4 regions of the Streptomyces sp. NPDC039430 genome follow, and region 2 is predicted to be linked to each of the others. Evidence: riboswitches for the same ligand, from Rfam matches in the RefSeq annotation. Region 2 holds a riboswitch; each other region holds the start of a gene.
What was found. Region 2 has a riboswitch for cyclic di-AMP ahead of ACZ7LS_RS29250 (transglycosylase family protein). Riboswitches for the same ligand answer to the same signal wherever they lie in the genome.
Positions count from the first base shown of each region.

Region 1: linked by a shared signal. The riboswitch ahead of ACZ7LS_RS05700 (C40 family peptidase) and the one ahead of ACZ7LS_RS29250 (transglycosylase family protein) in region 2 are both predicted to bind cyclic di-AMP.
Region 3: linked by a shared signal. The riboswitch ahead of ACZ7LS_RS28875 (C40 family peptidase) and the one ahead of ACZ7LS_RS29250 (transglycosylase family protein) in region 2 are both predicted to bind cyclic di-AMP.
Region 4: linked by a shared signal. The riboswitch ahead of ACZ7LS_RS25880 (M23 family metallopeptidase) and the one ahead of ACZ7LS_RS29250 (transglycosylase family protein) in region 2 are both predicted to bind cyclic di-AMP.

Region 1 is NZ_JBVKAK010000002.1:157,461-163,013, reverse strand. It holds gene ACZ7LS_RS05710 (M23 family metallopeptidase) at 1-712, shown strand, start outside; gene ACZ7LS_RS05705 (ATP-dependent DNA helicase) at 833-3,367, opposite strand; cyclic di-AMP (ydaO/yuaA leader) riboswitch at 3,644-3,791, shown strand; gene ACZ7LS_RS05700 (C40 family peptidase) at 3,790-5,001, shown strand; gene ACZ7LS_RS05695 (hypothetical protein) at 5,021-5,374, opposite strand.
Region 2 is NZ_JBVKAK010000015.1:53,272-58,824, forward strand. It holds gene ACZ7LS_RS29240 (cytochrome P450 family protein) at 1-609, shown strand, start outside; gene ACZ7LS_RS29245 (transglycosylase family protein) at 757-1,767, shown strand; cyclic di-AMP (ydaO/yuaA leader) riboswitch at 2,032-2,208, shown strand; gene ACZ7LS_RS29250 (transglycosylase family protein) at 2,218-2,928, shown strand; gene eno (phosphopyruvate hydratase) at 3,350-4,639, shown strand; gene ACZ7LS_RS29260 (FtsB family cell division protein) at 4,764-5,237, shown strand; gene ACZ7LS_RS29265 (DUF501 domain-containing protein) at 5,374-5,553, shown strand, end outside.
Region 3 is NZ_JBVKAK010000014.1:120,364-125,916, reverse strand. It holds gene ACZ7LS_RS28895 (8-amino-7-oxononanoate synthase) at 100-1,251, shown strand; gene ACZ7LS_RS28890 (DUF397 domain-containing protein) at 1,271-1,477, opposite strand; gene ACZ7LS_RS28885 (helix-turn-helix domain-containing protein) at 1,486-2,340, opposite strand; gene ACZ7LS_RS28880 (ATP-binding protein) at 2,597-3,037, shown strand; gene ACZ7LS_RS28875 (C40 family peptidase) at 3,166-3,639, opposite strand; cyclic di-AMP (ydaO/yuaA leader) riboswitch at 3,643-3,814, opposite strand; gene ACZ7LS_RS28870 (ATP-dependent Clp protease proteolytic subunit) at 4,158-4,805, opposite strand; gene ACZ7LS_RS28865 (tetratricopeptide repeat protein) at 5,125-5,553, opposite strand, start outside.
Region 4 is NZ_JBVKAK010000011.1:37,432-42,984, forward strand. It holds gene ACZ7LS_RS25865 (STM4012 family radical SAM protein) at 1-1,150, shown strand, start outside; gene ACZ7LS_RS25870 (STM4011 family radical SAM protein) at 1,156-2,049, shown strand; gene ACZ7LS_RS25875 (SGNH/GDSL hydrolase family protein) at 2,039-2,863, opposite strand; gene ACZ7LS_RS25880 (M23 family metallopeptidase) at 3,034-4,086, opposite strand; cyclic di-AMP (ydaO/yuaA leader) riboswitch at 4,091-4,255, opposite strand; gene ACZ7LS_RS25885 (tyrosine-protein phosphatase) at 4,700-5,512, shown strand.

The sequences.
Region 1 (5,553 bases), on a different contig from region 2:
GCTCCTCACGGTCGCCGTCCCCTCCGCCTGCGTGATGGGCGTCGCGGGTGTCGCCGCCGCCTCCGTCGGCGGCCTCGGCGCGGGCGAGGAGTCCCAGGCCGACAAGACCACGACCGCCTCGGCCGCCGATCCCGGCTCCGTGAAGCCCGTGGCCGCGAACAACAAGCTGGACACCCAGCTCGCCGCGCTCAACGCCGACGCCCGCGACTTCGGCGACCGGGCCAGCCGCACGCAGGAGCGCATCGACCTCCAGGCCCGGCAGGAAGCGGAGAAGAAGAGGCGCGCGGCGGAGGCGGCCCGCAAGGAGGCCGAGCGGCCCAAGTTCGTCCTCCCCGTCTCACAGCACGGGCTCAGCGCGCGCTACGGCCAGGCCGGCGTCAACTGGATGTCCATTCACACCGGGATCGACTTCCCCGTGTCGTACGGCACGCCGGTGATGGCCGCGACCGACGGCACCGTACGCACGCAGTACAACAGCGCCTACGGGAACATGGCGATCGTGACCGCGCCCGACGGCACCGAGACCTGGTACTGCCACCTCAGCACCACGAAGATCCGTTCCGGTTCGGTCAAGGCCGGTGACGTGATCGCGTATTCGGGGAACTCGGGCAACTCCACGGGACCGCACCTGCACTTCGAGGTACGGCCCGGCGGCGGCGCCGCGATCGACCCGCTGGCCTGGCTCCGCAGCCACGGCGTCGACCCGACGTAACCCGACGTCAGGGGCGCCCCGCGGCGACCGCGCCCGCCCCGCCTCCGAACCGGCGTCGGACGTCCGGCGTAACGAGCCCCCCTCCGGGGCCCGTTACGTCGTCCCGTCCTCTTACCGCCCTTACAGCTTCTCGACCGGCGCGTAGCGCAGCAGCAGCCGCTTGGGCTTCGTGTCGCCGAAGTCGACCGTCGCCTGTGTGTCCGCGCCCGTACCCGTCACCGCCATGACCGTGCCGAGGCCGAACTGGTCGTGCGTGACGCGGTCCCCGACCGCCAGCGCGATCACCGGCTTGTCGGTGGTGCGCCGCGTCGCGAAACCCGAAGGCCCGCCGCCCGACCTCGACCGCGCGGAGGACGAGGACAGCGAGGACGCGATCCCGGACGTCGGCCCCGCGGGGATCTGCGCGCCGGTCCGCTTCCACTCCAGGTGGTGTCCGGGGATCTCCTCCAGGAACCGCGACGGCGGGTTGTACGAGGGCTGGCCCCACGCGCTCCGCATCGACGACCGGGTCAGATAGAGGCGCTCGCGGGCGCGCGTGATGCCCACGTACGCCAGCCGCCGCTCCTCCTCCAGTTCCTTCGTCTGGCCGAGGGCGCGCATGTGCGGGAAGACGCCGTCCTCCATGCCCGACAGGAACACGACGGGGAATTCGAGGCCCTTGGCGGTGTGCAGCGTCATCAGCGTGATGACACCGGAGCCGTCCTCGTCCTCGTCGGGGATCTGGTCGGAGTCGGCGACGAGCGCCACCTTCTCCAGGAATTCGGCGAGCGTGCCGGTCGTGGCGGCCGTACCGGCCGCGGGCGCGCCTTCGGCAGCAGCCCCGCCGTCCCCGCCGTCCCCGCCATCGCCCGCTGCCTCCGCGGCGGCCTGGCCGCGCTCCTGCTCGAACTCCAGCGCCACCGCGGCCAGTTCCTGGAGGTTCTCGATCCGCGTCTCGTCCTGCGGGTCGGTCGAGGCCTGCAACTCCGCCAGATAGCCGGTCCGTTCGAGCACGGCCTCCAGGACCGTCGCGGGCCCGGCGCCGGACTCGACGACCGTACGCAGCTCCTCCATCAGCGTGTTGAACCGCTTGACGGCGTTGGCCGACCGGGCGGCCATGCCGTACGCCTCGTCCACCCGCCGCAGCGCCTGCGGGAAGGTGATCCTCTCGCGCAGCGCGAGCGCGTCGATCATCGCCTCCGCGCGGTCCCCGATGCCGCGCTTGGGCACGTTCAGGATCCGGCGCAGCGGGACGTTGTCCTCCGGGTTGGCCAGGACGCGCAGATAGGCCAGCACGTCGCGGACCTCCTTGCGCTCGTAGAAGCGCACTCCGCCGACGACCTTGTAGGGCAGGCCGACCCGGATGAAGATCTCCTCGAAGACACGGGACTGCGCGTTCGTACGGTAGAAGACCGCGACATCGCCCGCCTTGGCCTCGCCCGCGTCCGTCAGCCGGTCGATCTCGTCGGCGACGAACTGCGCCTCGTCGTGCTCCGTGTCCGCGACGTAGCCGGTGATCTGGGCGCCCGCGCCGGCCTTCGTCCACAGATTCTTCGGCCGGCGGCTCTCGTTCCGCTCGATGACCGCGTTGGCGGCGCTGAGGATCGTCTGCGTGGAGCGGTAGTTCTGCTCCAGCAGAATGGTCGTCGCGTCCGGGTAGTCCTCCTCGAACTGGAGGATGTTGCGGATCGTGGCGCCCCGGAAGGCGTAGATCGACTGGTCGGCGTCACCGACGACACACAGCTCGGCCGGGTCGTTCTCCTCGCCCGAGGGGCCCACCAGCTCGCGTACGAGCGTGTACTGAGCGTGGTTGGTGTCCTGGTACTCGTCCACCAGGACATGCCGGAAGCGCCGACGGTAGTGCTCGGCGACATCGGGGAACGCCTGGAGCAGATGGACGGTGGTCATGATGATGTCGTCGAAGTCCAGCGCGTTGGCCTCGCGCAGCCGCGACTGGTACATCCGGTACGCCTCGACGAGCGTCTTCTCGAAGCCGTCGGCGGCCTGGCCGGCGAACGTCTCCTCGTCGATCAGCTCGTTCTTCAGATTCGAGATCTTGGCGCTGAAGGACTTGGGCGGGTACCGCTTGGGGTCGAGGTCCAGATCGCGGCAGACCAGGGCCATCAGGCGCTTCGAGTCGGCGGCGTCGTAGATGGAGAACGACGAGGTGAAGCCGAGCCTCTTCGACTCGCGCCGCAGGATCCGTACGCAGGCGCTGTGGAACGTCATGACCCACATGGCGTTGGCGCGCGGGCCGACGAGCTGGCCGACCCGTTCCTTCATCTCGCCCGCGGCCTTGTTGGTGAACGTGATCGCCAGTATCTGACCGGGGTGGACGCTGCGGGTGCCCAGCAGATACGCGATCCGGTGGGTCAGCACCCTGGTCTTGCCCGACCCGGCCCCGGCCACGATGAGCAGGGGCGAGCCGGTGTGCACGACGGCCGCGCGCTGCTCCTCGTTCAGCCCTTCGAGCAGCGCGGCGGGGTCCACGACCGTACGCGGCGCGCCGTCGCGGTGGTACTGGTCCCGCGCCGGGGGCGCGTCGTAGGCACCCTGGAAGAGGTCGTCGGGCACCTGCTCCGGTGCGTGCCCGGCGTCGTCCTCGGGCGGCGGAGGATGCTCGTCGCCGGAGGGCTGGAGGTCTGCCAGGAAACTGTCGTCAAAGAGGCTGCTCATCGCTTTCCGAGTCTAGGCCGCCCCACTGACACCCCGCGCCCGCCTTCGGAATTCCCCGCCCTGGTCGTCATCACCACAGGCGGCTCCCCGCTCACCCATCGTGACGAACGGACCCCACCAGCCGGTTTCACTCATCGCACCCGCAAATAGTCACGAAAATGTATCGGGCATATCGGCCATCGACCTTCACACCAGCACCACACTTTGGCTAGCGTGCTCGATCAGGCAGCCCGTACCCCCAACGGCGACCCACGCCAAGCGGGCGGCCCACGTCGAATTCGGACTTTCCTGAAGGAAGTTCGGAACCGGGGACCCACAGTGCACAACCGGGGTGAATCGGGCCTTTCACTCAAGGCCCGTAGGGCAGCCTTCCGTTCCGCCCGAACCCGACAGCTAACCCGGTAGGCGGTCCACGGAAGGAGATGCCGACCTTGGCGTCGCATCGCAAGCCGCGCAGCCTCAGCGGCGTACGTACCGCTTCTCCCGCCGTCGGGATCACGACAGCCGCGCTCGCCTCGGTCACGTTGCTCTCGGCGCAGAGCGCGAGCGCCGCGCCCGTCGAGCCGAAGCCGTCCATGGAGGAGGTACAGAAGAAGGTCGACGATCTGTACCGCCAGGCCGGCAGTGAGACGCAGAAGTACAACCGGGCGAAAGAAGCCACGCAGAAGCAGAAGCGCGCGGTTGACCGGGTGCTCGACGAGGTCGCCAAGCGCGCGGACAAACTGAACGAGGCCCGGCGTACGCTCGGCTCGTTCGCGGCCGCGCAGTACCGGGAAGGCGCGATCACCCCGACCGCCGCCCTGCTGTTCGCGGACAGCCCGCAGTCGTTCTTCGAGCAGAAGCAGGTGACGGACCGGCTGACGGAGCGTCAGCGCGGCGTCCTCACCGACTACCAGACGCAGCAGGCCGACGCGGCGAAGCAGCGGCAGCGGGCGTCGAAGGACCTGGAGTCGCTCACCGCCTCGCAGGCCGCGCTGCGTACGAGCAAGCAGAACGTGCAGCAGAAGCTCGGCGCGGCGCGTGCGCTGCTGTCGAAGCTGACCACGGAGGAGAAGGCGCGGCTGGCCGCGCTGGAGCGCAAGAAGGAAGAGGAGGCCCGCCGCACGGCGGAGGCACGGGCGAAGCAGGAGGCCCGCGCGAAGGCGGAGGCCGAGCGCAAGCGTGAGGAGCGGCAGGCCCAGGCCCCGTCGGCCGGTACGGGCTCGGGCACCGGCTCAGGCACGGGTACGGGTACGGGCGGTACCGGCACAGGGACCGGCACCGGAGCCTCGGACGGCAGCTATGCCACCAAGGCCGCCAAGGTCCTCTCCTTCGCCCGCGCCCAGAAGGGCAAGCCGTACGTCTGGGGCGCCACGGGCCCCAGCTCGTACGACTGCTCCGGCCTCACCCAGGCCGCCTGGAAGGAGGCGGGCGTGGAGCTGCCGCGCACCACCTGGGACCAGGTGAAGGCCGGCGCGCGCGTCGCGACCGAGGATCTGCTCCCGGGTGACCTGGTCTTCTTCTACGACGACATCAGCCACGTCGGCATCTACATAGGCGACGGCATGATGATCCACGCCCCCAAGCCGGGCGCGAACGTCCGCGAGGAGTCGATCTACTACATGCCGATCTACGGAAGCGTCCGCCCCGCCTGACAGCGGCCCCGGGGCCCTGTCAGGTCCAGAGCGTGGCGATGAAGATGTTGGCCATCGCCAGCCCGCCGACCGCGCCGAACAGCGGCTTCGGGGCGGTCTCGTCGTCGCGCTTCACGTACACCACGGCGAGGATCACGACCAGCACCGCGAGCTTGATGCCGACCTTGATGTTGTTCACCGTCTGATCGTCGGCCTGGTTGAGGCCCACCAGCGCCACGCCCGTGATGAGCATCGTCAGCGCGCCGTGCAGCATCGCCTTGTTGAAGCGGGCCGTCCCCGTGCTCATCGACTTCATCTGCGTGAGGAAGCCGCCGAGCAGCGAGGCTATGCCGATGATGTGAAGCGCGACGAAGACATTGATGAGTACGTCCATGCCCGGACCCTATCGAGGGCCATATCACCACCGAGCGGCGAGGTGGGGATCTGTTCCGATATCGGTCGGGTCCGGACGGAAAGGGGTGCCGAGGCCGCGATCATGCCGGTCACAATCCGGCCCTGTTCTGCCACCTCTCGCCAATACCGGCCATGCCGAGGCCGGACTGTGACCTTGCG
Region 2 (5,553 bases):
CTGATCTCCGGACTCATCCGGGCCGGCGACCACGGGGAACATCTCACCGAGAACGAGGCCGCGGCGATGGCCTTCATCATCCTCTTCGCCGGTTTCGAGACGACCGTGAACCTCATCGGCAACGGCATGTTCGCGCTGCTGCGTCACCCCGAGCAGCGCGCGCTGCTCCAGCGCTCGCTCGGAGCGGGGGAGACCGGCCTGCTCGCGACGGGGGTCGAGGAACTGCTCCGCTACGACGGCCCCGTGGAGCTGGCGACCTGGCGCTTCGCGACCGAGCCGCTGACGCTCGGCGGACAGCGGATCGCGGCGGGCGATCCGGTGCTCGTCGTCCTCGCCGCCGCCGACCGCGACCCCGAGCGCTTCACGGATCCGGACACCCTCGACCTCTCCCGGCGTGACAATCAGCACCTGGGCTACGGACACGGCATCCACTACTGCCTCGGCGCGCCGCTCGCCCGAGTGGAGGGGCAGACCGCGCTCGCCACCCTGCTGACCCGGCTGCCCGATGTGCGGCTTGCGGGAGATCCTGCCGATTTGCGGTGGCGCGGAGGGCTCATCATGCGTGGATTGCGCACGCTTCCGGTGCAGTTCACGCCATTGTCCGGCTGAAAGTTTACTGACGACCCGTCAAGACTGTGACTTTCACGTGATCTCCGCTGCATCGACTTGTGACAGCAGTTCGAGTACCGCTACGTTCTCGAAAACTCAGCCGCCACACGCAGTAGTCGAAACATCAGTCACACGGAAGGCAATCGCATGCGCTCCGGGAACGGCCGACACCGTCGACCTCGCCAGGCCCCCGCTCTGATCGTCGCGGCAGGGGTGACCGGCTCCGCGATCGCCATTCCGCTGCTCGGTGCCACCAGCGCCGGCGCGGCGGACGCCTCCACCTGGGACCGCGTCGCCGAGTGCGAGAGCGGCGGCATGTGGAGCGCCGACCTCCGCAACGGCTACTACGGCGGACTCCAGATCTCCCAGGAGACCTGGGACGACTTCGGCGGCGCGGAGTACGCGGCCAGTGCCGACCTCGCCAGCAGATCGCAGCAGATCGCGATAGCCGAGAAGATCCTCGACGCGCAGGGCCCGAAGGCATGGGCCAGCTGCGCCGCGATCTCCGGGCTGACGGCGGGCAGCGCCGCGCCGGGCGTGGACCCCGGTGCGGCGCCCGAGGCGGAACGGGAGACGGCGCCCGCGTCGTCCGGGACCCCCAAGCCCTCCGGCACGTCAGGGAAGACCGGGACGTCAGGGAAGACCGGGACGTCCGAGCCGTCCGAGCCGTCCGGATCCTCCGACGCGTCGGACAAGGCCGGGGGCTCCCCGTCGGATGCCTCCCCGGGCACGTCCTCGTCCACCCCGGACGCGACCGCCCCTGACGGCACGACGCCCGCCCCCTCCGAGTCCTCCGGCGCCTCAGGCGCCGCCCGTGACGCGGAGGCAGGGGGCAGCGCCAACGGCAAGCACCGTGGCGACGCCTCTCCGGAGGACTCCGTACCGGGCAATTCGGGTGAAGAGCGCGAATCCGGCCGTCATGCCTCGCGAGGTGACGGATCGGCACGTCACGCGGGCGGCGCGGCGGACGGAACGGACGGCGCGGACGCGGTGGATGGTCAGTACACCGTCCGCGCCGGCGACTGCCTCTGGCTCATCGCCGACGAGCGCGAGGTGCCCGGCGGATGGTCCGCGCTCTACGAGGCGAACAAGGACACCGTCGGCGCCGACCCCGACTTGATCCTTCCTGGCCAGACCCTTGATCTGGGCGTGAAGTAGAGGCAGTTAGAGACTCTATGTCCGCTTCTGTGAAAGTGAGACAAGGGTCTCTTCGCCGCAACTGGGGCCAATTGCTCAACGGGTCGCGCCGTTTCGTCTCCCACCTGCGCAAATGAGGTCGCCCCAGGGGGAGGTAAGGGCGATTTTTCCTTGATGTGCTTCTTTGAACAACGGGCAGACCTGTGATTACGGTCTGAACCGCTCGCACCGCGGGCCCCGTCGACCGTCACGCCGAATCCTGCCGTCGGTCGGGGGGAGTAACCGACGCGTCATGCGCCGTAGGCAGGAGCGGGGGACCCAAAGGTTCGCGCCGGGCTCCGGCCGTCGAGAGACGGCCGAGGACCGGCTTGGGGTGAAGCCTTGTGCGCCAGAGCACAAGGCCGGGCAACTCACTTGGCCCGAACCCGACAGCTGACCTCGTAGGCGTCGGTGAGGAGATGTTCCATGCTGCTGCGTTCCAGCAAGGCCAAGCACCGCCGCCCGTCGAAGGCCGCCCGCTACGCCACGCTCGCCGGCGTCACCGGTGCCGCCGTCGCCGCCCCGCTGCTCGGCGCGACCTCGGCCACCGCCGCGACCGCCTCCGAGTGGGACAAGGTCGCGCAGTGCGAGTCCGGGGGCAACTGGTCCATCAACACCGAGAACGGCTTCTACGGCGGCCTCCAGTTCACGCCGTCCACCTGGGCGGCCTACGGCGGTACCGCGTACGCCGCCCGCGCCGACCTGGCCAGCAAGTCCCAGCAGATAGCCGTCGCCGAGAAGGTCCTCGCCGGCCAGGGCAAGGGCGCGTGGCCGAACTGCGGCGTGGGCCTGTCCAGCGCCGCGTACGACGGTGGCTCGGCCGACCGGAGCACCCAGCAGCAGTCGCAGCCCAAGCAGCGGTCGCAGCAGCAGACCCAGCCGAAGCAGCAGTCGCAGCCGCAGCAGCGGGAGAGCGCGGAGACCACGCGCGGTGCCGCCCAGCCCGCCTCGCGCGGCGAGAGCCGTCCCACCACGATCAAGAAGGGCGACGGCGAGTACAAGGTCGAGTCCGGCGACACCCTCTCCAAGATCGCCAAGGCGGAGAAGGTCAAGGGTGGCTGGAAGAAGCTGTTCGACCTGAACAAGGACATCGTCAGCGACGCCGACGTGATCTACCCGGGCCAGCAGCTCCACCTGAGCTGACCCCACCGGGGCCTCCCACCGGGGCCTCCCCCCCCGGGGGCCCACTCGGGGATCCCGGGGTCGGCCCCCGGGATGGTCCCGGGGTCGGCCCCCGGGACCCACCAGGGAACCCGGGGATGTCCCGAGGCCGGCCCCGGGAACCAGGGAACCCGCGCCCCCGCGAAGGGCCCCTGGCCCCACCCGAGACCACCCCGGCCGGGCGCGTAATCCCCCGTACGCGCCGGGCCGGGGTTTCGGCTGTGGCCCGCCCGCGGGCGGGCCACGGCTCCCGCCGGCTCCCGCGGTGCGGGAATCGGGCCTCATTTCGTCTTAGGTTCGTCTTAGGTGGCGGGCACCGGCCGACCGATGACCCCGCGCCGGATAGTCTCGTGTCGCAAGGCCAATGAGACCCTGCACTCCAAGCGTCACATCCCAGAAGGAGATGCTCGTGCCGTCCATCGACGTCGTCGTAGCCCGGGAAATCCTCGACTCCCGAGGCAACCCCACGGTCGAGGTCGAGGTCGGCCTCGACGACGGCAGCACGGGTCGTGCTGCTGTCCCCTCCGGTGCCTCCACCGGTGCGTTCGAGGCCCTTGAGCTCCGCGACGGTGACCAGAACCGCTACCAGGGCAAGGGTGTCGAGAAGGCCGTCCTCGCCGTCATCGAGCAGATCGGCCCGGAGCTGGTCGGGTACGACGCCACCGAGCAGCGCCTGATCGACCAGGCGATGTTCGACCTGGACGCCACCCCGGACAAGTCGTCGCTCGGCGCCAACGCCATCCTCGGCGTCTCCCTCGCCGTCGCGCACGCCGCCTCCGAGGCCTCGGACCTCCCGCTCTTCCGCTACCTCGGCGGCCCGAACGCGCACCTGCTGCCCGTTCCGATGATGAACATCCTGAACGGCGGCTCGCACGCCGACTCCAATGTCGACATCCAGGAATTCATGATCGCCCCGATCGGCGCGGAGTCCTTCTCCGAGGCCCTGCGCTGGGGTGCCGAGGTCTACCACACGCTCAAGAAGGTCCTGAAGCAGAAGGGCCTCTCCACCGGCCTCGGCGACGAGGGCGGCTTCGCGCCGAACCTGGAGTCGAACCGCGCCGCGCTCGACCTCATCCTCGAAGCGATCAAGGAGGCCGGTTACGTCCCCGGCCGCGACATCGCGCTCGCGCTCGACGTCGCCGCGTCCGAGTTCTACAAGGACGGCTCGTACGAGTTCGAGGGCAAGTCCCGCTCGGCCGCCGAGCTGACCGAGTACTACGAGGAGCTCGTCGCCGCGTACCCGCTCGTCTCCATCGAGGACCCGCTCTTCGAGGACGACTGGGCCGGCTGGAAGGTCCTCACGGACAAGCTCGGCTCCAAGGTCCAGATCGTCGGCGACGACCTGTTCGTCACCAACCCGGAGCGCCTCGCCCGCGGCATCGAGGAGGGCTCGGCCAACGCCCTGCTCGTCAAGGTCAACCAGATCGGTTCGCTGACCGAGACCCTGGACGCCGTCGAGCTGGCCCAGCGCAACGGCTTCAAGTGCATGATGTCCCACCGCTCCGGTGAGACCGAGGACGTCACCATCGCCGACCTCGCCGTCGCCACCAACTGCGGCCAGATCAAGACCGGCGCCCCGGCCCGCTCCGAGCGCGTCGCCAAGTACAACCAGCTGCTGCGCATCGAGGAGATCCTCGACGACGCGGCGGTGTACGCGGGCCGCAGCGCGTTCCCGCGGTTCCGTTCCGCCTGATCCTGTTCCTCTGGATATGAGGGCGAGGGGCGGCTCCGCCCGTCGTCCGTACGTCCCCGGTCGCGGTCCCGTACCGTGTCCGGGGACGTACGTACAACAGGGGACGTAACAGGGGAGGCGAGCCATGGCCGGGAACCGGGACCGGTTCTCCACCGCGACCAGGCTGCGACTGCTCGGCGAGCAGACGGCCGCCCGGGTCTACCGCTCGCAGAACCGCAGGCAGGACCGCCGCTCCCGGCTCACCGGCCGGGCCGCCTTCCTCGCCCTGGTCGTGTGCACACTGGTGGTGGCGCTCGCGTATCCGATGCGGCAGTACGTGTCGCAGCGGAACGAGATCGCCGACCAGGAGCGGCTGGCCCGCGAGGCGAAGCAGCGGGTCGAGGAGCTGCGCGACGAGAAGGCGCGGCTCCAGGACGACGCGTATATCCAGCGGCTGGCCCGGGAGCATCTGCATTACGTGATGCCGGGGGAGACCGGCTACACCGTGATCGACCCGGACGTTCGCGAGCAGCGCCGCGAGGAGCGGGGGGCGACGGACCGCCCCTGGTACTCGAACGTGCTGGACGGCGTGGACAACGCGGACCGCCAGGACAGATAGTCCGGACAACGCAGATAGTCCGGACAACGCAGATAGTCCGGACAATGCAGATGGTCCGGACCCATACGGCCGGACACAAGAGACTCAGCCCAGAACCGCGGAACACCCGAGAACCGCAGAACATACCTAGGCAGGCATGGACACGCCCCCTCCGCAGACCGAACGCACGGAACCCACCGACGCGGACGTCGCGGCATTCAAAGAACAGCTCGGCCGCCCGCCGCGCGGCCTGCGCGCCATCGCGCACCGCTGCCCCTGCGGTCAGCCGGACGTGGTCGAGACCGCCCCGCGGCTCCCCGACGGCACGCCCTTCCCG
Region 3 (5,553 bases), on a different contig from region 2:
ATCCCACAACACCATCGGATCGACGTGTGTGTATGACCACACCCGGACCCCGTGGCGGCCCGGCTAAGGTCTGTGCGTCGCCTACAAAAGGACCGGACCATGGAGCGCGACCCCTTCGACTGGACCGATGACGAGGCGCGCCGCCGCGAACGGTCGGGTCTGGTCCGTACGCTCCGGCCGCGCCCCGCCGAATCCGGGCTGCTGGACCTGGCGAGCAACGACTATCTGGGGCTCACCCGCCACCCCGCGGTGACCGGCGCGGCGGCGGAGGCCGCGCGTCGCTGGGGCGCGGGCGCCACCGGCTCCCGGCTGGTCACGGGCAGCACCGAGTTGCACGCCGAACTGGAAGGTGAACTGGCCGCGTTCTGCGGCTTCGAGGCCGCGCTCGTCCTCTCCTCGGGATACGCGGCCAATCTGGCCGCCCTCACCGCGCTCACGGCCCGCGACTCGCTGCTGCTGTCCGACGCGGGCAATCACGCCTCGATCGTGGACGGCTGCCGGCTCTCGCGCGCCGAGACCGTTGTCGTACCGCACGCAGAACCCGAGGCCGTACGCAAGACACTCGACGCGCACGCGGGGCGGCGGGCGCTCATGGTGAGCGACGCGGTGTTCTCCGTGGACGGCGACGCGGCGCCGCTCGGCGAACTGGCCGAGGTCTGCCGTACCCGTGGCGCGGCTCTGCTCGTCGATGACGCGCACGGACTGGGGGTGCTCGGCGCGGGGGGCCGGGGCACGCCGTACGCGGCGGGCATCGCCGGCGACAACGGTGTGGTGGCCACCGTCACGCTCTCCAAGTCCCTGGGCAGCCAGGGCGGCGCGGTACTCGGCCCGGCGCGGGTCGTCGCTCATCTCGTCAACGCCGCCCGTACGTTCATCTTCGACACCGGACTGGCCCCGGCGGCCGTGGGAGGCGCGCTGGAGAGTCTGCGGCTGCTGCGCCGGGAGCCCGAGCGGGCGGACCGGGCGCGTGAGGTGGCCCGTACCCTGCACCGGCGGCTGACGGCGGCGGGCCTGACGGCCGTACGACCGGACGCGGCCGTGGTCTCCGTACGGGCGCCGTCCCCCGAGGCGGCGGTGCGCTGGGCCGCGGAGTGCCGTGCGGCGGGGCTGGCCGTGGGGTGTTTCCGTCCGCCCTCGGTGCCGGACGGCATCTCCAGGATCCGGCTCACCGCGCGTGCCGATCTGACGGATCAGCAGATCGGCACGGCGGTGGACACGATCGTCGCGCTCGCGCCGGGGGACGCGAGCTGAGCCGGCCGGGCCCCGGCGGTCAGTGCGCGGGCGCCCCGTCGCGCAGCGCGGAGACGAAGGAGGTCCACGCGTCCGCCGAGAAGGAGAGATGGGGTCGGGTCACTTCCTTGGAGTCACGTACGGCCAGTCCGCCCACGGCGTTGGGGGCGCACTCCACGCAGTTGTTCGCGCCGGTGCTGTAGCTGCTGCGATGCCATGCGGATGGACATGTCAGGTGGGGGGTCATGATGCTCCCTAGCCGCCGTCACCGATCCCGGCGATGAGATCCAATGAATCCTCTGTCGAGAGGGCATGCGCCTGCATGGTGCCGAACGCCGCGCAGTACGCCTCAAGGTCTTCTTTCCGCTCCAGATAGAGGCTATTCGTCAAATGGTCGAGAACGACCAAATCCAGATCAGTGATGTGCGGAAATGAGAAGATAACGAAAGGGCCGGTAAGTCCTACATAGCCGCCGGCCGTGAACGGCAGCACCTGAAGACAGACATGCGGAAGACGGGCCAGCTCCGAGAGCCGCAGCAGCTGCTCCCGCATCACACCGGGCCCGCCCACCTGACGGCGCAGAACGGCCTCGTCCAGTACGGCGTGCAGCTCCAGGGGTATGCCGGTGCGCAGCACCTCCTGGCGGGCGAGCCGCACTTCGACCAGGGAGTCGACCGTCGTGGCGGGCAGTCCGCCGAGCGCCGCGCGGGTCACGGCACGGGCGTACGCGGGGGTCTGGAGCAGCCCGGGGACCACGGAAGTCTCCAGCGTGCGCGCGGTACGGGCCTGGGACTCCAGGCTGATGAAGTCCCGGTACTGTGGCGGGATCACGCCGCCGTACGCCATCCACCACCCCTGGCCGCTGCTGGTGGTCCCCGCCAAGGCGCCCAGCAGCAGCCGTTGTTGTGCGTCGGTGACACCGAACGCGTCGAGCAGTCCGGCCAGATCCTCGTCCTTCACCCCGCTCACTCCCGTCTCCAGCCGGCTGACCTTCGACTGATGCCAGCCGAGCAGCCGCGCGGTCTGGCCGCTTGTCAGTCCCGCGCTCTGCCGCAGCTTGCGCAATTCCTCGCCGAGCCTGCGCCGGCGCACCGCTGGAATATGCCGCATGAATGATTGCCTCCCCGCCCTGTGTTCGTCGCGCCCTCGGGCGCCGCGGCGGAGAAGATATCTTTTCGGCGCCCAAATACGGTCTCGCGTTGCAGAGTTCACCGCTTTGAGCGACAGATATATGCAGATCTCGGTGGATCGGCCCTGGGAACGGCACGATCAGTGGGAGGCTGGCGCGAAGCACGGTCCGAGGCCGTCCGCGCAGTCATTCGCTCTGTGCCGGAGCCAGGCCCGGCGGGAAAGGGACGGCGTCGCCATGGCAGACCACCAGGAAGCATCCATCACCCTGCCGAGCGATCCCGCCTCGGTCACCGCGGCGCGAAGATACGTCGTGGACCTGCTGGCCGAGTGGGGGCTGCCGGCGCGGGAGGACATGGCCGAGACGGTCCGGCTGATCGTCTCGGAACTGGCCACCAACGCGGTGCAGCACACCTTCGGCCAGTCACCCACGTTCACCGTGGAGGTCCGGCTCGAACGTGACGAGCAGCTGCGCGTCGGGGTCACCGACAGCCATCCGCGCTGGCCGCAACGGCTGCCCGCGGCCGTTCAGCAGGACAACGGCCGCGGCATGGTGATCGTCCGCTCGCTCACGGTCGAGCAGGGGGGACAGCTCTCCGTCACCCCGACCGCCGAGGGCGGCAAGACGGTCTGGATCGTCCTGCCGTGGACGGTCCCGGTGGCGGCTGACGTGAGCTGAGACCGGCCGGCCGGGGACCGGATCCCGGGCCGTCCCCGCCCGGGGCGGGGACGGCCCCCTCCGGCATGTCGCCGGCGTCGCCGCGTCAGGGGGCTGTGGTGGCGCGAGGGCCGGTGCCGCGGCCGGGGTCAGTTCACCCGGCCGTACAGGACGCTCCGCGACCAGATCCGCTCCAGCCGCACCAGCGCCCCGGTCTTGGGCGAGTGCCAGATCCTCCCCCGGCCGGCATAGATCCCGACGTGGTAGACGCTGTTGCCCCAGTGGAAGAACACCAGGTCGCCCTTGCGCCGTTCGGAGGGGGAGATATGGCGGGACGAGTTGTACTGCTGCTGGGCCGTACGGGGGAGCTGCTTGCCGGCCTTCTTGAACGAGTAGAGCGTCAGCCCGGAGCAGTCGAAGCGATGGGGCCCCGTGGCACCCCACCGGTACGGAGAGCCCTTCTTCGAGGCGGCGATCTTGAGGGCGTTGACCGCGCGCGTGGCGGCCTCGGCCTCGGACGTGGCGCCGGGCACGAGCATCGTGCCGCCGAGCGCGGCGAGTGTGAGGACCGAAACCGCACCGGTCCTGGAGAGCAGAGACGGGACATTCGTCTGCGCGGTCATGCGCAACCCTTCGTCAGCCGCCTGTGAAGGATGACCTGTCGGGTTCGGGCTGGCGAAGTTGCCCGGCCGCTCTCACGACTTCACCCCGAGGGACGACCACACCGGGCGTCGTCCCGTTCTGCCTGGGTCCTCCACTCCTGCCGATCCACTCCTGTCGACCAGGCATCCGGTTGCGGCGGCAGGACTCGGCGTCCGCCCGGACCGCCCCGCCGCGGTGGCGGGGGCTTGTCGTCCCACGGATCTTGACGCAGGAACAGGTGGATATCCGAGACGAAACGACGATATGTGAAGTTCATCACGGATGACCCAAAAGGGTGGCGAAGGGGTGTGTCACGCCGACGGCATGAGCCCCGATGAGGGCCGTACCTGCAAGGGAGTTCGCGGCGCCTGGCTCATCCGGTCGCTTCGCGCAACTTGGGACCCCGCACGCGTCCGGACAGTTCATACGCCGAACGTGCGAGTCGTTCCCGTATGGACGCCGCCCATCTGGGAACGACTCGCCGTGCCGGCACCGGCGTTCACCGCCCGCCGAAGGGATCGCGCGGCGTGTCGAGGGACGTCCTGCGGTTCCTGACGACGTGATCGAGCAGTCCGTACGCCTGGGCGGCCGGCGCGTCGAAGAACGTGTCGCGCTCGATGTCCTCGGTGATCCGCTCGGTGCTCTGCCCGGTGTGACGCACCAGCATGGACGTGAGCAGCGACCGCAGTCGGAGCATCTCCCGCGCGTGGATCTCCAGGTCGGACGGCCGGCCCTGGACCGGCTCCTCGATGCCGGGCTGCCGGAGGACGAGCCGCGCGCCGGGCAGCGCCAGCCGCTTGCCCGGCGCGCCCGCGGCCAGCAGTACGGCAGCGGTCGAGACCGCCTGTCCGAGGCAGACGGTCTCCACGTCGCAGGTGACGATCCGCATCGTGTCGTAGATCGCGGACATGGCGCTGATCGACCCGCCGGGCGAGTTGATGTAGAGCGAGATGTCCCGTTCGGGCGCGGCGTATTCGAGGTGGATGAGCTGCGCGATCACATCGTTGGCCGCGGTGTCGTCGACCGGCGTGCCGAGGAGGATGATCCGCTCTTCGAGGAGCTTGGAGTAAGGGTCGAGGGTGCGGGTCCCGTTGGATGTCCGCTCGGTGAACTCGGGCAGGACGTGGCGGGCTGACGGACGGTTCATGGCGTGCCTCTCCTCGTACGCGCGTCTCGCGGTTCTCGCGGGCTCCGTAGAAAATGTACAGGACGTACAGAACGTGAGGTGCGGGATCTGCCGGGAGATCCGGAGCAAGAGGCTTTCGCCGTGGGCGCGTTCGGTCGAATGGAGCAGACAGGAAGCGATTCTGCGGGTGCACTCTCCGCGCCTCGCCCGCTCCGGCGGTCCGCCGGTGGCGGCGTGGCGCTACACCTCGGGCATGGACGATCCTTTTGCTTTCAGCCCGTTGCGGACGCCCCGGTCAGGGCCGCCCCGATCGGATACGCCCCGACCGGACAGGCACCGCTCAGAGATGCGACGGCGGGGCGGTGAGGCCCCGGGCGCGGTGGAGCACGGCGGCGGCGTACGGCCGGCTCCGGAATCCGTTCAGAGATCCGCGCAGACGTCTGAGCGCCTGGTCGGCGGGGGCCGACCGCAGACTCGGGTAGTGGTCGAGGAAGACGTGCCACTGGGCACAGGACTCCTCCAGGTGACCGAGGGTCAGGAGCGTGTCGGCGAGCCGCGCCCGGGTGAGGGCGCTTGATCTGTGGCGGTCCTCGGCACGGGCCTCGGCCGCGCCGGTGAAGAGCCGCGTCGCCCCCGCGGTGTCCCCCAGGGCGATCAGGGTCCTGCCGTGCTGGTAGTCGAGTCCGGGCCGGGGGTAGTGGGTGAACGGTCCCGGCAGGCCGGTCGCGCGGTCGTGCTGCGTCTCCGCCGCCGTGAGATCCCTGACGGC
Region 4 (5,553 bases), on a different contig from region 2:
GACGACGCGCTATCTCGACGCGCTCGACCGGCAGGCGACAGCCGTGCGCGACGCCCTGGCGGAGGCGGAAGCCGCCCCGGAAACCGGCGCCGGCACCGTACGGTTCGCCACGGCGGCCTTCGGCGGCGGTACGCCCACCTATCTGGACGCCGACGAGCTGGACCGGCTCTGCGACATCGCGGAGAAGCGGATGGGGGCCGATCTGCGGGCCGTCCCGCTCTCGGTGGAGACCTCCCCCGCCACGGCCACCGCCGACCGGCTGGCGGTGCTCGCCGAGCGGGGTGCCACGCGACTGAGCATCGGCGTCCAGAGTTTCGTCGACACGGAGGCGAAGGCCGCCGTACGCCCGCAGCGCCGCGCCGAGGTCGAGGCCGCGCTCGGCCGCATCAGGGACGCCCGGATCCCCGTCCTGAACATCGACCTGATCTACGGCATCGACGGCCAGACGGAGACGAGCTGGCGCCACTCCCTGGACGCCGCGCTCGCCTGGCGGCCCGAGGAGCTGTATCTCTACCCTCTGTACGTACGGCCGCTCACCGGCCTCGACCGGCTCGGCGCCGGCGGTGACGCCGCCTGGGACGAGCAGCGGCTGCGCCTCTACCGGCAGGGCCGCGACCAGCTGCTCGCCCACGGCTACGAGCAGACGTCGATGCGGATGTTCCGCCGCCCGGACGTTCCGTTCGAGGCCACCGGCGCGGACGACTACGCGTGCCAGACCGACGGGATGATCGGTCTGGGCTGCGGGGCCCGCTCCTACACCTCCGCGCTCCACTACTCGTTCGACTACGCGGTCGACATGCGTGAGATACGCGGCATCATCGACAGCTATACGGCGACGGAGGACTTCTCCCGCGCGGAGGTCGGCCGGCGGATCGACGAGGACGAGGCGCGCCGCCGTCATCTCCTCCAGTCCCTCCTCCAGGCCGGCGGGATGGCGGAGGCGGGCTACCGCGAGCGGTTCGGCTCCGGCCCAGCCGAGGACTTCCCGGTCGAGCTGGCCCGGTTCGCGTCCGCCGGCTGGCTCGACCAGAGCGCGCCGGCCGGTCTGCTGCGCCTCTCCCCCGAGGGGCTCGCGTACTCGGACGCGCTGGGCCCGGCGCTCTTCTCCCCCGCCGTACGCGCCGCGATGGCCGCGTACGAGAGGAAGTGAGGTCCATGGACCTGACGATCCTCTACCGCGGCCCGCTCGCCTCCTGCGACTACGACTGCCCGTACTGCCCGTTCGCCAAGCGCCGCGACAGCCGGGACCAACTGCGCGCGGACCGGGCCGCCCTGGAGCGCTTCACCGCCTGGGCGTCGGAGCAGCGGGAGGACAGGCTGTCGGTGCTGTTCACCCCGTGGGGCGAGGGGCTGGTGCGGTCCTGGTACCGGCGCGCCCTCACCGAGCTGTCCGGGCTGCCGCACATCGGCCGCGTGGCGATCCAGACGAATCTCAGCTGCCGCACGGACTGGCTGGCGGACGCCGATCCCGCGAAGCTCGCCCTGTGGTGTACGTACCACCCGGGCCAGACGCCCTACGACCGCTTTCTCGCGAAGACCCATGAGCTGGCGGACCGGTCGATCCGGTTCAGTGTGGGGGTCGTCGGCCTTCCGGACCATCTGGAGCATGCCCGCCGGCTGCGCGCGGACCTGCCCCAGGAGGTGTATCTCTGGATCAACGCGGCCGAGGGGCACGGCTATACGGACGAGGAGGCCGACCGCTGGACGGCTCTCGATCCGCTCTTCCCCTACAGCCGCAGCCCGCACCGCTCGGCCGGTCTGCCCTGCCGTACGGGCGAGTCGGTGATCTCGGTGGACGGCGAGGGGACGGTGCGGCGCTGCCACTTCGTCCGCGCCGAGCTCGGCAATCTCTACGACGGGTCCTACCGGCGGGCGCTGGCTCCGCGGGCGTGCCCGCTGGCGGTGTGCGACTGCCATATCGGCTATGTACATCTGGAGACGCTGCCGTTGTACGACGTCTTCGCCGGAGGGGTGCTGGAGCGGATCCCGGCGGGGATACGACCGGCCGGACCCACCACGGCTGGGGAGTCTCCGCGGATCAGTGTTTGAGGGGCAGAAGGTCGGGGCGTTTCGCCTCGACATGATCGCCGGACGACTCGCCGCGCAGCCGTCGCCCGATCCACGGCACCAGATACTCGCGCGCCCAGTGGATGTTGTCGCGCCGCACCTCCAGCGTTCCGCGCGGGGGCTGTGGCGGCCATGGCTGATCCGGGTCCGCGGGCACATCGAGGCCGAGCACCTGCGCGGCGCGCAACGCGACGCGGGTGTGCCCCTCGGGTGACAGATGCAGCCGGTCGCCGTCCCAGGCGCGCCTGTCCTGGACGGACTTGAGCGACCAGAGATCGAGCACCGGGCAGTCGTAGCGGTCCGCGATGGCCCGCACATGGGCGGTGTACGTGGCGATCTTGCCGCGCAGATGGCGCAGCACGGGCACGCCCCGGGTGTCGAAGCCGGTGGTCACCATGACCGTGCCGACTGCGCCGGAGAGATCGGCGACGGCCCGCTCGAAACGTTCGGCGACATCGTCGGGGTCGGTGCCGGGCCGGATGATGTCATTGCCGCCGGCGCAGAACGTCACCAGATCCGGGGCGAGTTCCTTCGCGCGCGGTATCTGTTCGTCGACGATCTGGTCGAGGAGCCGGCCGCGTACGGCGAGATTGGCGTACCGGAAATGGCCGTGGGCGGTGTTCTCCGTCGCACCCGAGACCGCCAGTTGGTCGGCGAGCAGGACCGCGAACCGGTCCGCCCAGCCGACATATGTCCCGTCGGGGCCCGGATCACCCACCCCCTCGGTGAAGCTGTCGCCGATCGCCGCGTAGGACCCGAGTACGCCATTTCTTCTTGATCTCGAATCGTCTGCCACAGCACCACATCATTCACCGGCATATGTGACCTACGCGACCGTAAGGAGGGGTTGACGCCGGGTGAGATATGCCATCGGTCAAGATTCGGCCAAGCGGGAATAGCCGCAAACCTCCGCTGCCCGGCACGGAAAGTGCCGGGCAGCGGAATGGGCCGAGGTGATCTGACGGGTCAGAGGTTGACGCCGTGCTCCCGGAGGTAGGCGACCGGGTCGACGTCCGAGCCGTACTCGGGGCCGGTGCGGATCTCGAAGTGCAGGTGCGGTCCGGTGGAATTGCCCGTGGAACCGGAGAGTCCGATCTGCTGGCCCGCGCTGACGGTGTCGCCCGCGGAGACCTCCAGGGACGACAGGTGGCCGTACTGCGAGTACATGCCGTCGCTGTGCTGGATGACGATCTGGTTGCCGTACGAGCCGCCCCAGCCGGCCGTCACGACCGTGCCGTCGCCGACCGCCTTGACGGGGGTGCCCGAGGACGCCGAGAAGTCGACACCGGTGTGGTAGCCGCTGGACCAGCTGGAGCCGGAGGCGCGGTACGGCGTGGAGGTGGGTCCGTCGACCGGCGCGGTGAAGCCGGAACCGGTGCTCGGCTCCGCGGTGTCGGCGGCGGGGGCCTGTTCGGCGGCCGAGGCGGCGGACTCGTCCGTCGAGCCGCTCGACGACGAGTCGCCGGACGCGGTGTCGCCGGACGACGCGGTGGCGGAGTCGGCCGAGGAGGAATCGGCGGTGTCGGCGGGCGAGGAGGCGGTGTCGGCCGAGGAGCTGGAGGGCTCCGCCGGAGCCTCGGACGGGGAACTCGCCGCGGCCCTCGCGCCGAGGGTCAGCTTGAGGCCCGGGTGGATCAGCGACGGGTTGTCGCCGACGGCCTCGCGGTTGTCCTGGTACAGCTTGTGCCAGCCGCCGCGGACATGGTGCTCGACGGCGATCTTCGAGAGATAGTCCCCGGCGACCACGGTGTAGGTCCTCGCGACCTTGGTGGCGGCGGCCCGGACGGCGGCCTGCTTCGTCTCGGCCCGCTGCTGGGCGCCGGACAGATTCTGGGCCGTGTGCGCCGAGGCGGGAACAGCGGCCTGCGGGGCGGTCGCGGGAGCGGCCTTCTCCGCGGCGTGCGCGCCGGTGGCGCCGATGAGCGGAAGCGCGATGGCCGCGCCACCCGTGCCGGCGGCGATGAATCCGCGCGAGATGGGATTGGTCTTGGGACGGCGGTGCTTACCCTTCGCGGGCATGGCGAATTCCTCTCCGGCGCCTGCGAGGTGAGCTGTCGGGTTCGGGCTGGAGCTGCCCGGCCGCGCGTGGTGCGCGACTTCACCCCAAGCCGTCCGGAGTTCCGGACCGGCGTACTACCTGGGTCCCCCGCTCCTGCCACGCGTTGATGGATGGATGCGAATTCCAAGCGGCGGCAGGATTCGGCGATCCGCTCGGATTGAGGCTGAAGGTAAGCGAGCCGGACGGCCGGAACAAGATGCCGTATTCCCGCGGTCGCACCCGTTCCGGATATCGCCCGGGTTATCCGGTCACCCTGTGTGGATTCCGGTCTCCAATTTCCTTACGGGGGAGCAATTCCCCTTCCCGATACCACCACGCAACGTCACGGATATGATCCTGCTCACGGCCCCGAGCCCATCTCCCCCGCGACCGGGGCAGGTTATACGGAATCACCCATTCCGGACAGATGGGCATGTGGGCGATATTCACCGGCACAGCGTGTCCGAATAATGCGCTTCTGCCCCCTCGGGCGCTGGGCTGATTGCTACAGGTTGCCTGAGGAACAAATGTCGTAGGGTCGGGAATCGACATCGTCGGCGAGCCGCGCCGACGGCAGACACGGAGGAGCACGCCGTGACGCAGCAGCTGCCGCAGGTCCCGTCGACAGAGCCCGAGTTGTCCGGCGTGCGCAACTTCCGCGACGTGGGCGGGCTGCCGACCACGGACGGCCGGCGGGTGGCCCACGGCAGGCTCTTCCGCAGCGGGCATCTCGCCAACGCCACCCCGGCCGACGCCGCCTTCCTCACCTCCCTCGGCCTGCACACCATCTTCGACTTCCGCAACGGCGCCGATCTGAAGCTCGACGGCGCGGACGTGGAGCTGCCCGGCGTACGCAATGTGAACCTGCCGCTCACCGATCCGGCGGACGGCGCCGAGTTCTGGCTGATGGTGCGGGACGGCGATCTCGACCAGCTGCGCTCGCTCCTCTCGGACGGCAAGGCGGCGAACCGGATGATCGACTCGTACCGGACGATCATCACGGAACGCACCGCCGAGCACAGCCGCGTCCTGCACTCGCTCGCCGAGGACAGCGTCCCCGCGCTCATGCACTGCGCGGCGGGCAAGGACCGGGCGGGGCTCTCCATCGCGGTGTCCCTGCTCGCCGTCGGGGTGGAGCCCGAGGCGATCGAGGCCGACTACCTCAAGTCGAACGACCCGAGCCGCCGCTACCCGATCCGCCGCAGCGACAGCTCGTCCGCCGGGATGTCCTCGGAGGTGATGGAGCTCCTCAGTCCGCTCTTCGACGCTCGCGCCGAGTACCTCGCGGCGGCCTTCGAGACCATCGAGAAGACCTGGGGCACCACGGACCGCTATCTGACCGAGGGGCTCGGGCTCGCCCCCGAGACCCGCGAGCGGCTCCGCGCCCGCCTTCTCGACGAGGGCTGACCGAGCGACGGCGAAACCCCTGGCCGCCCCGCCCGAGCCGC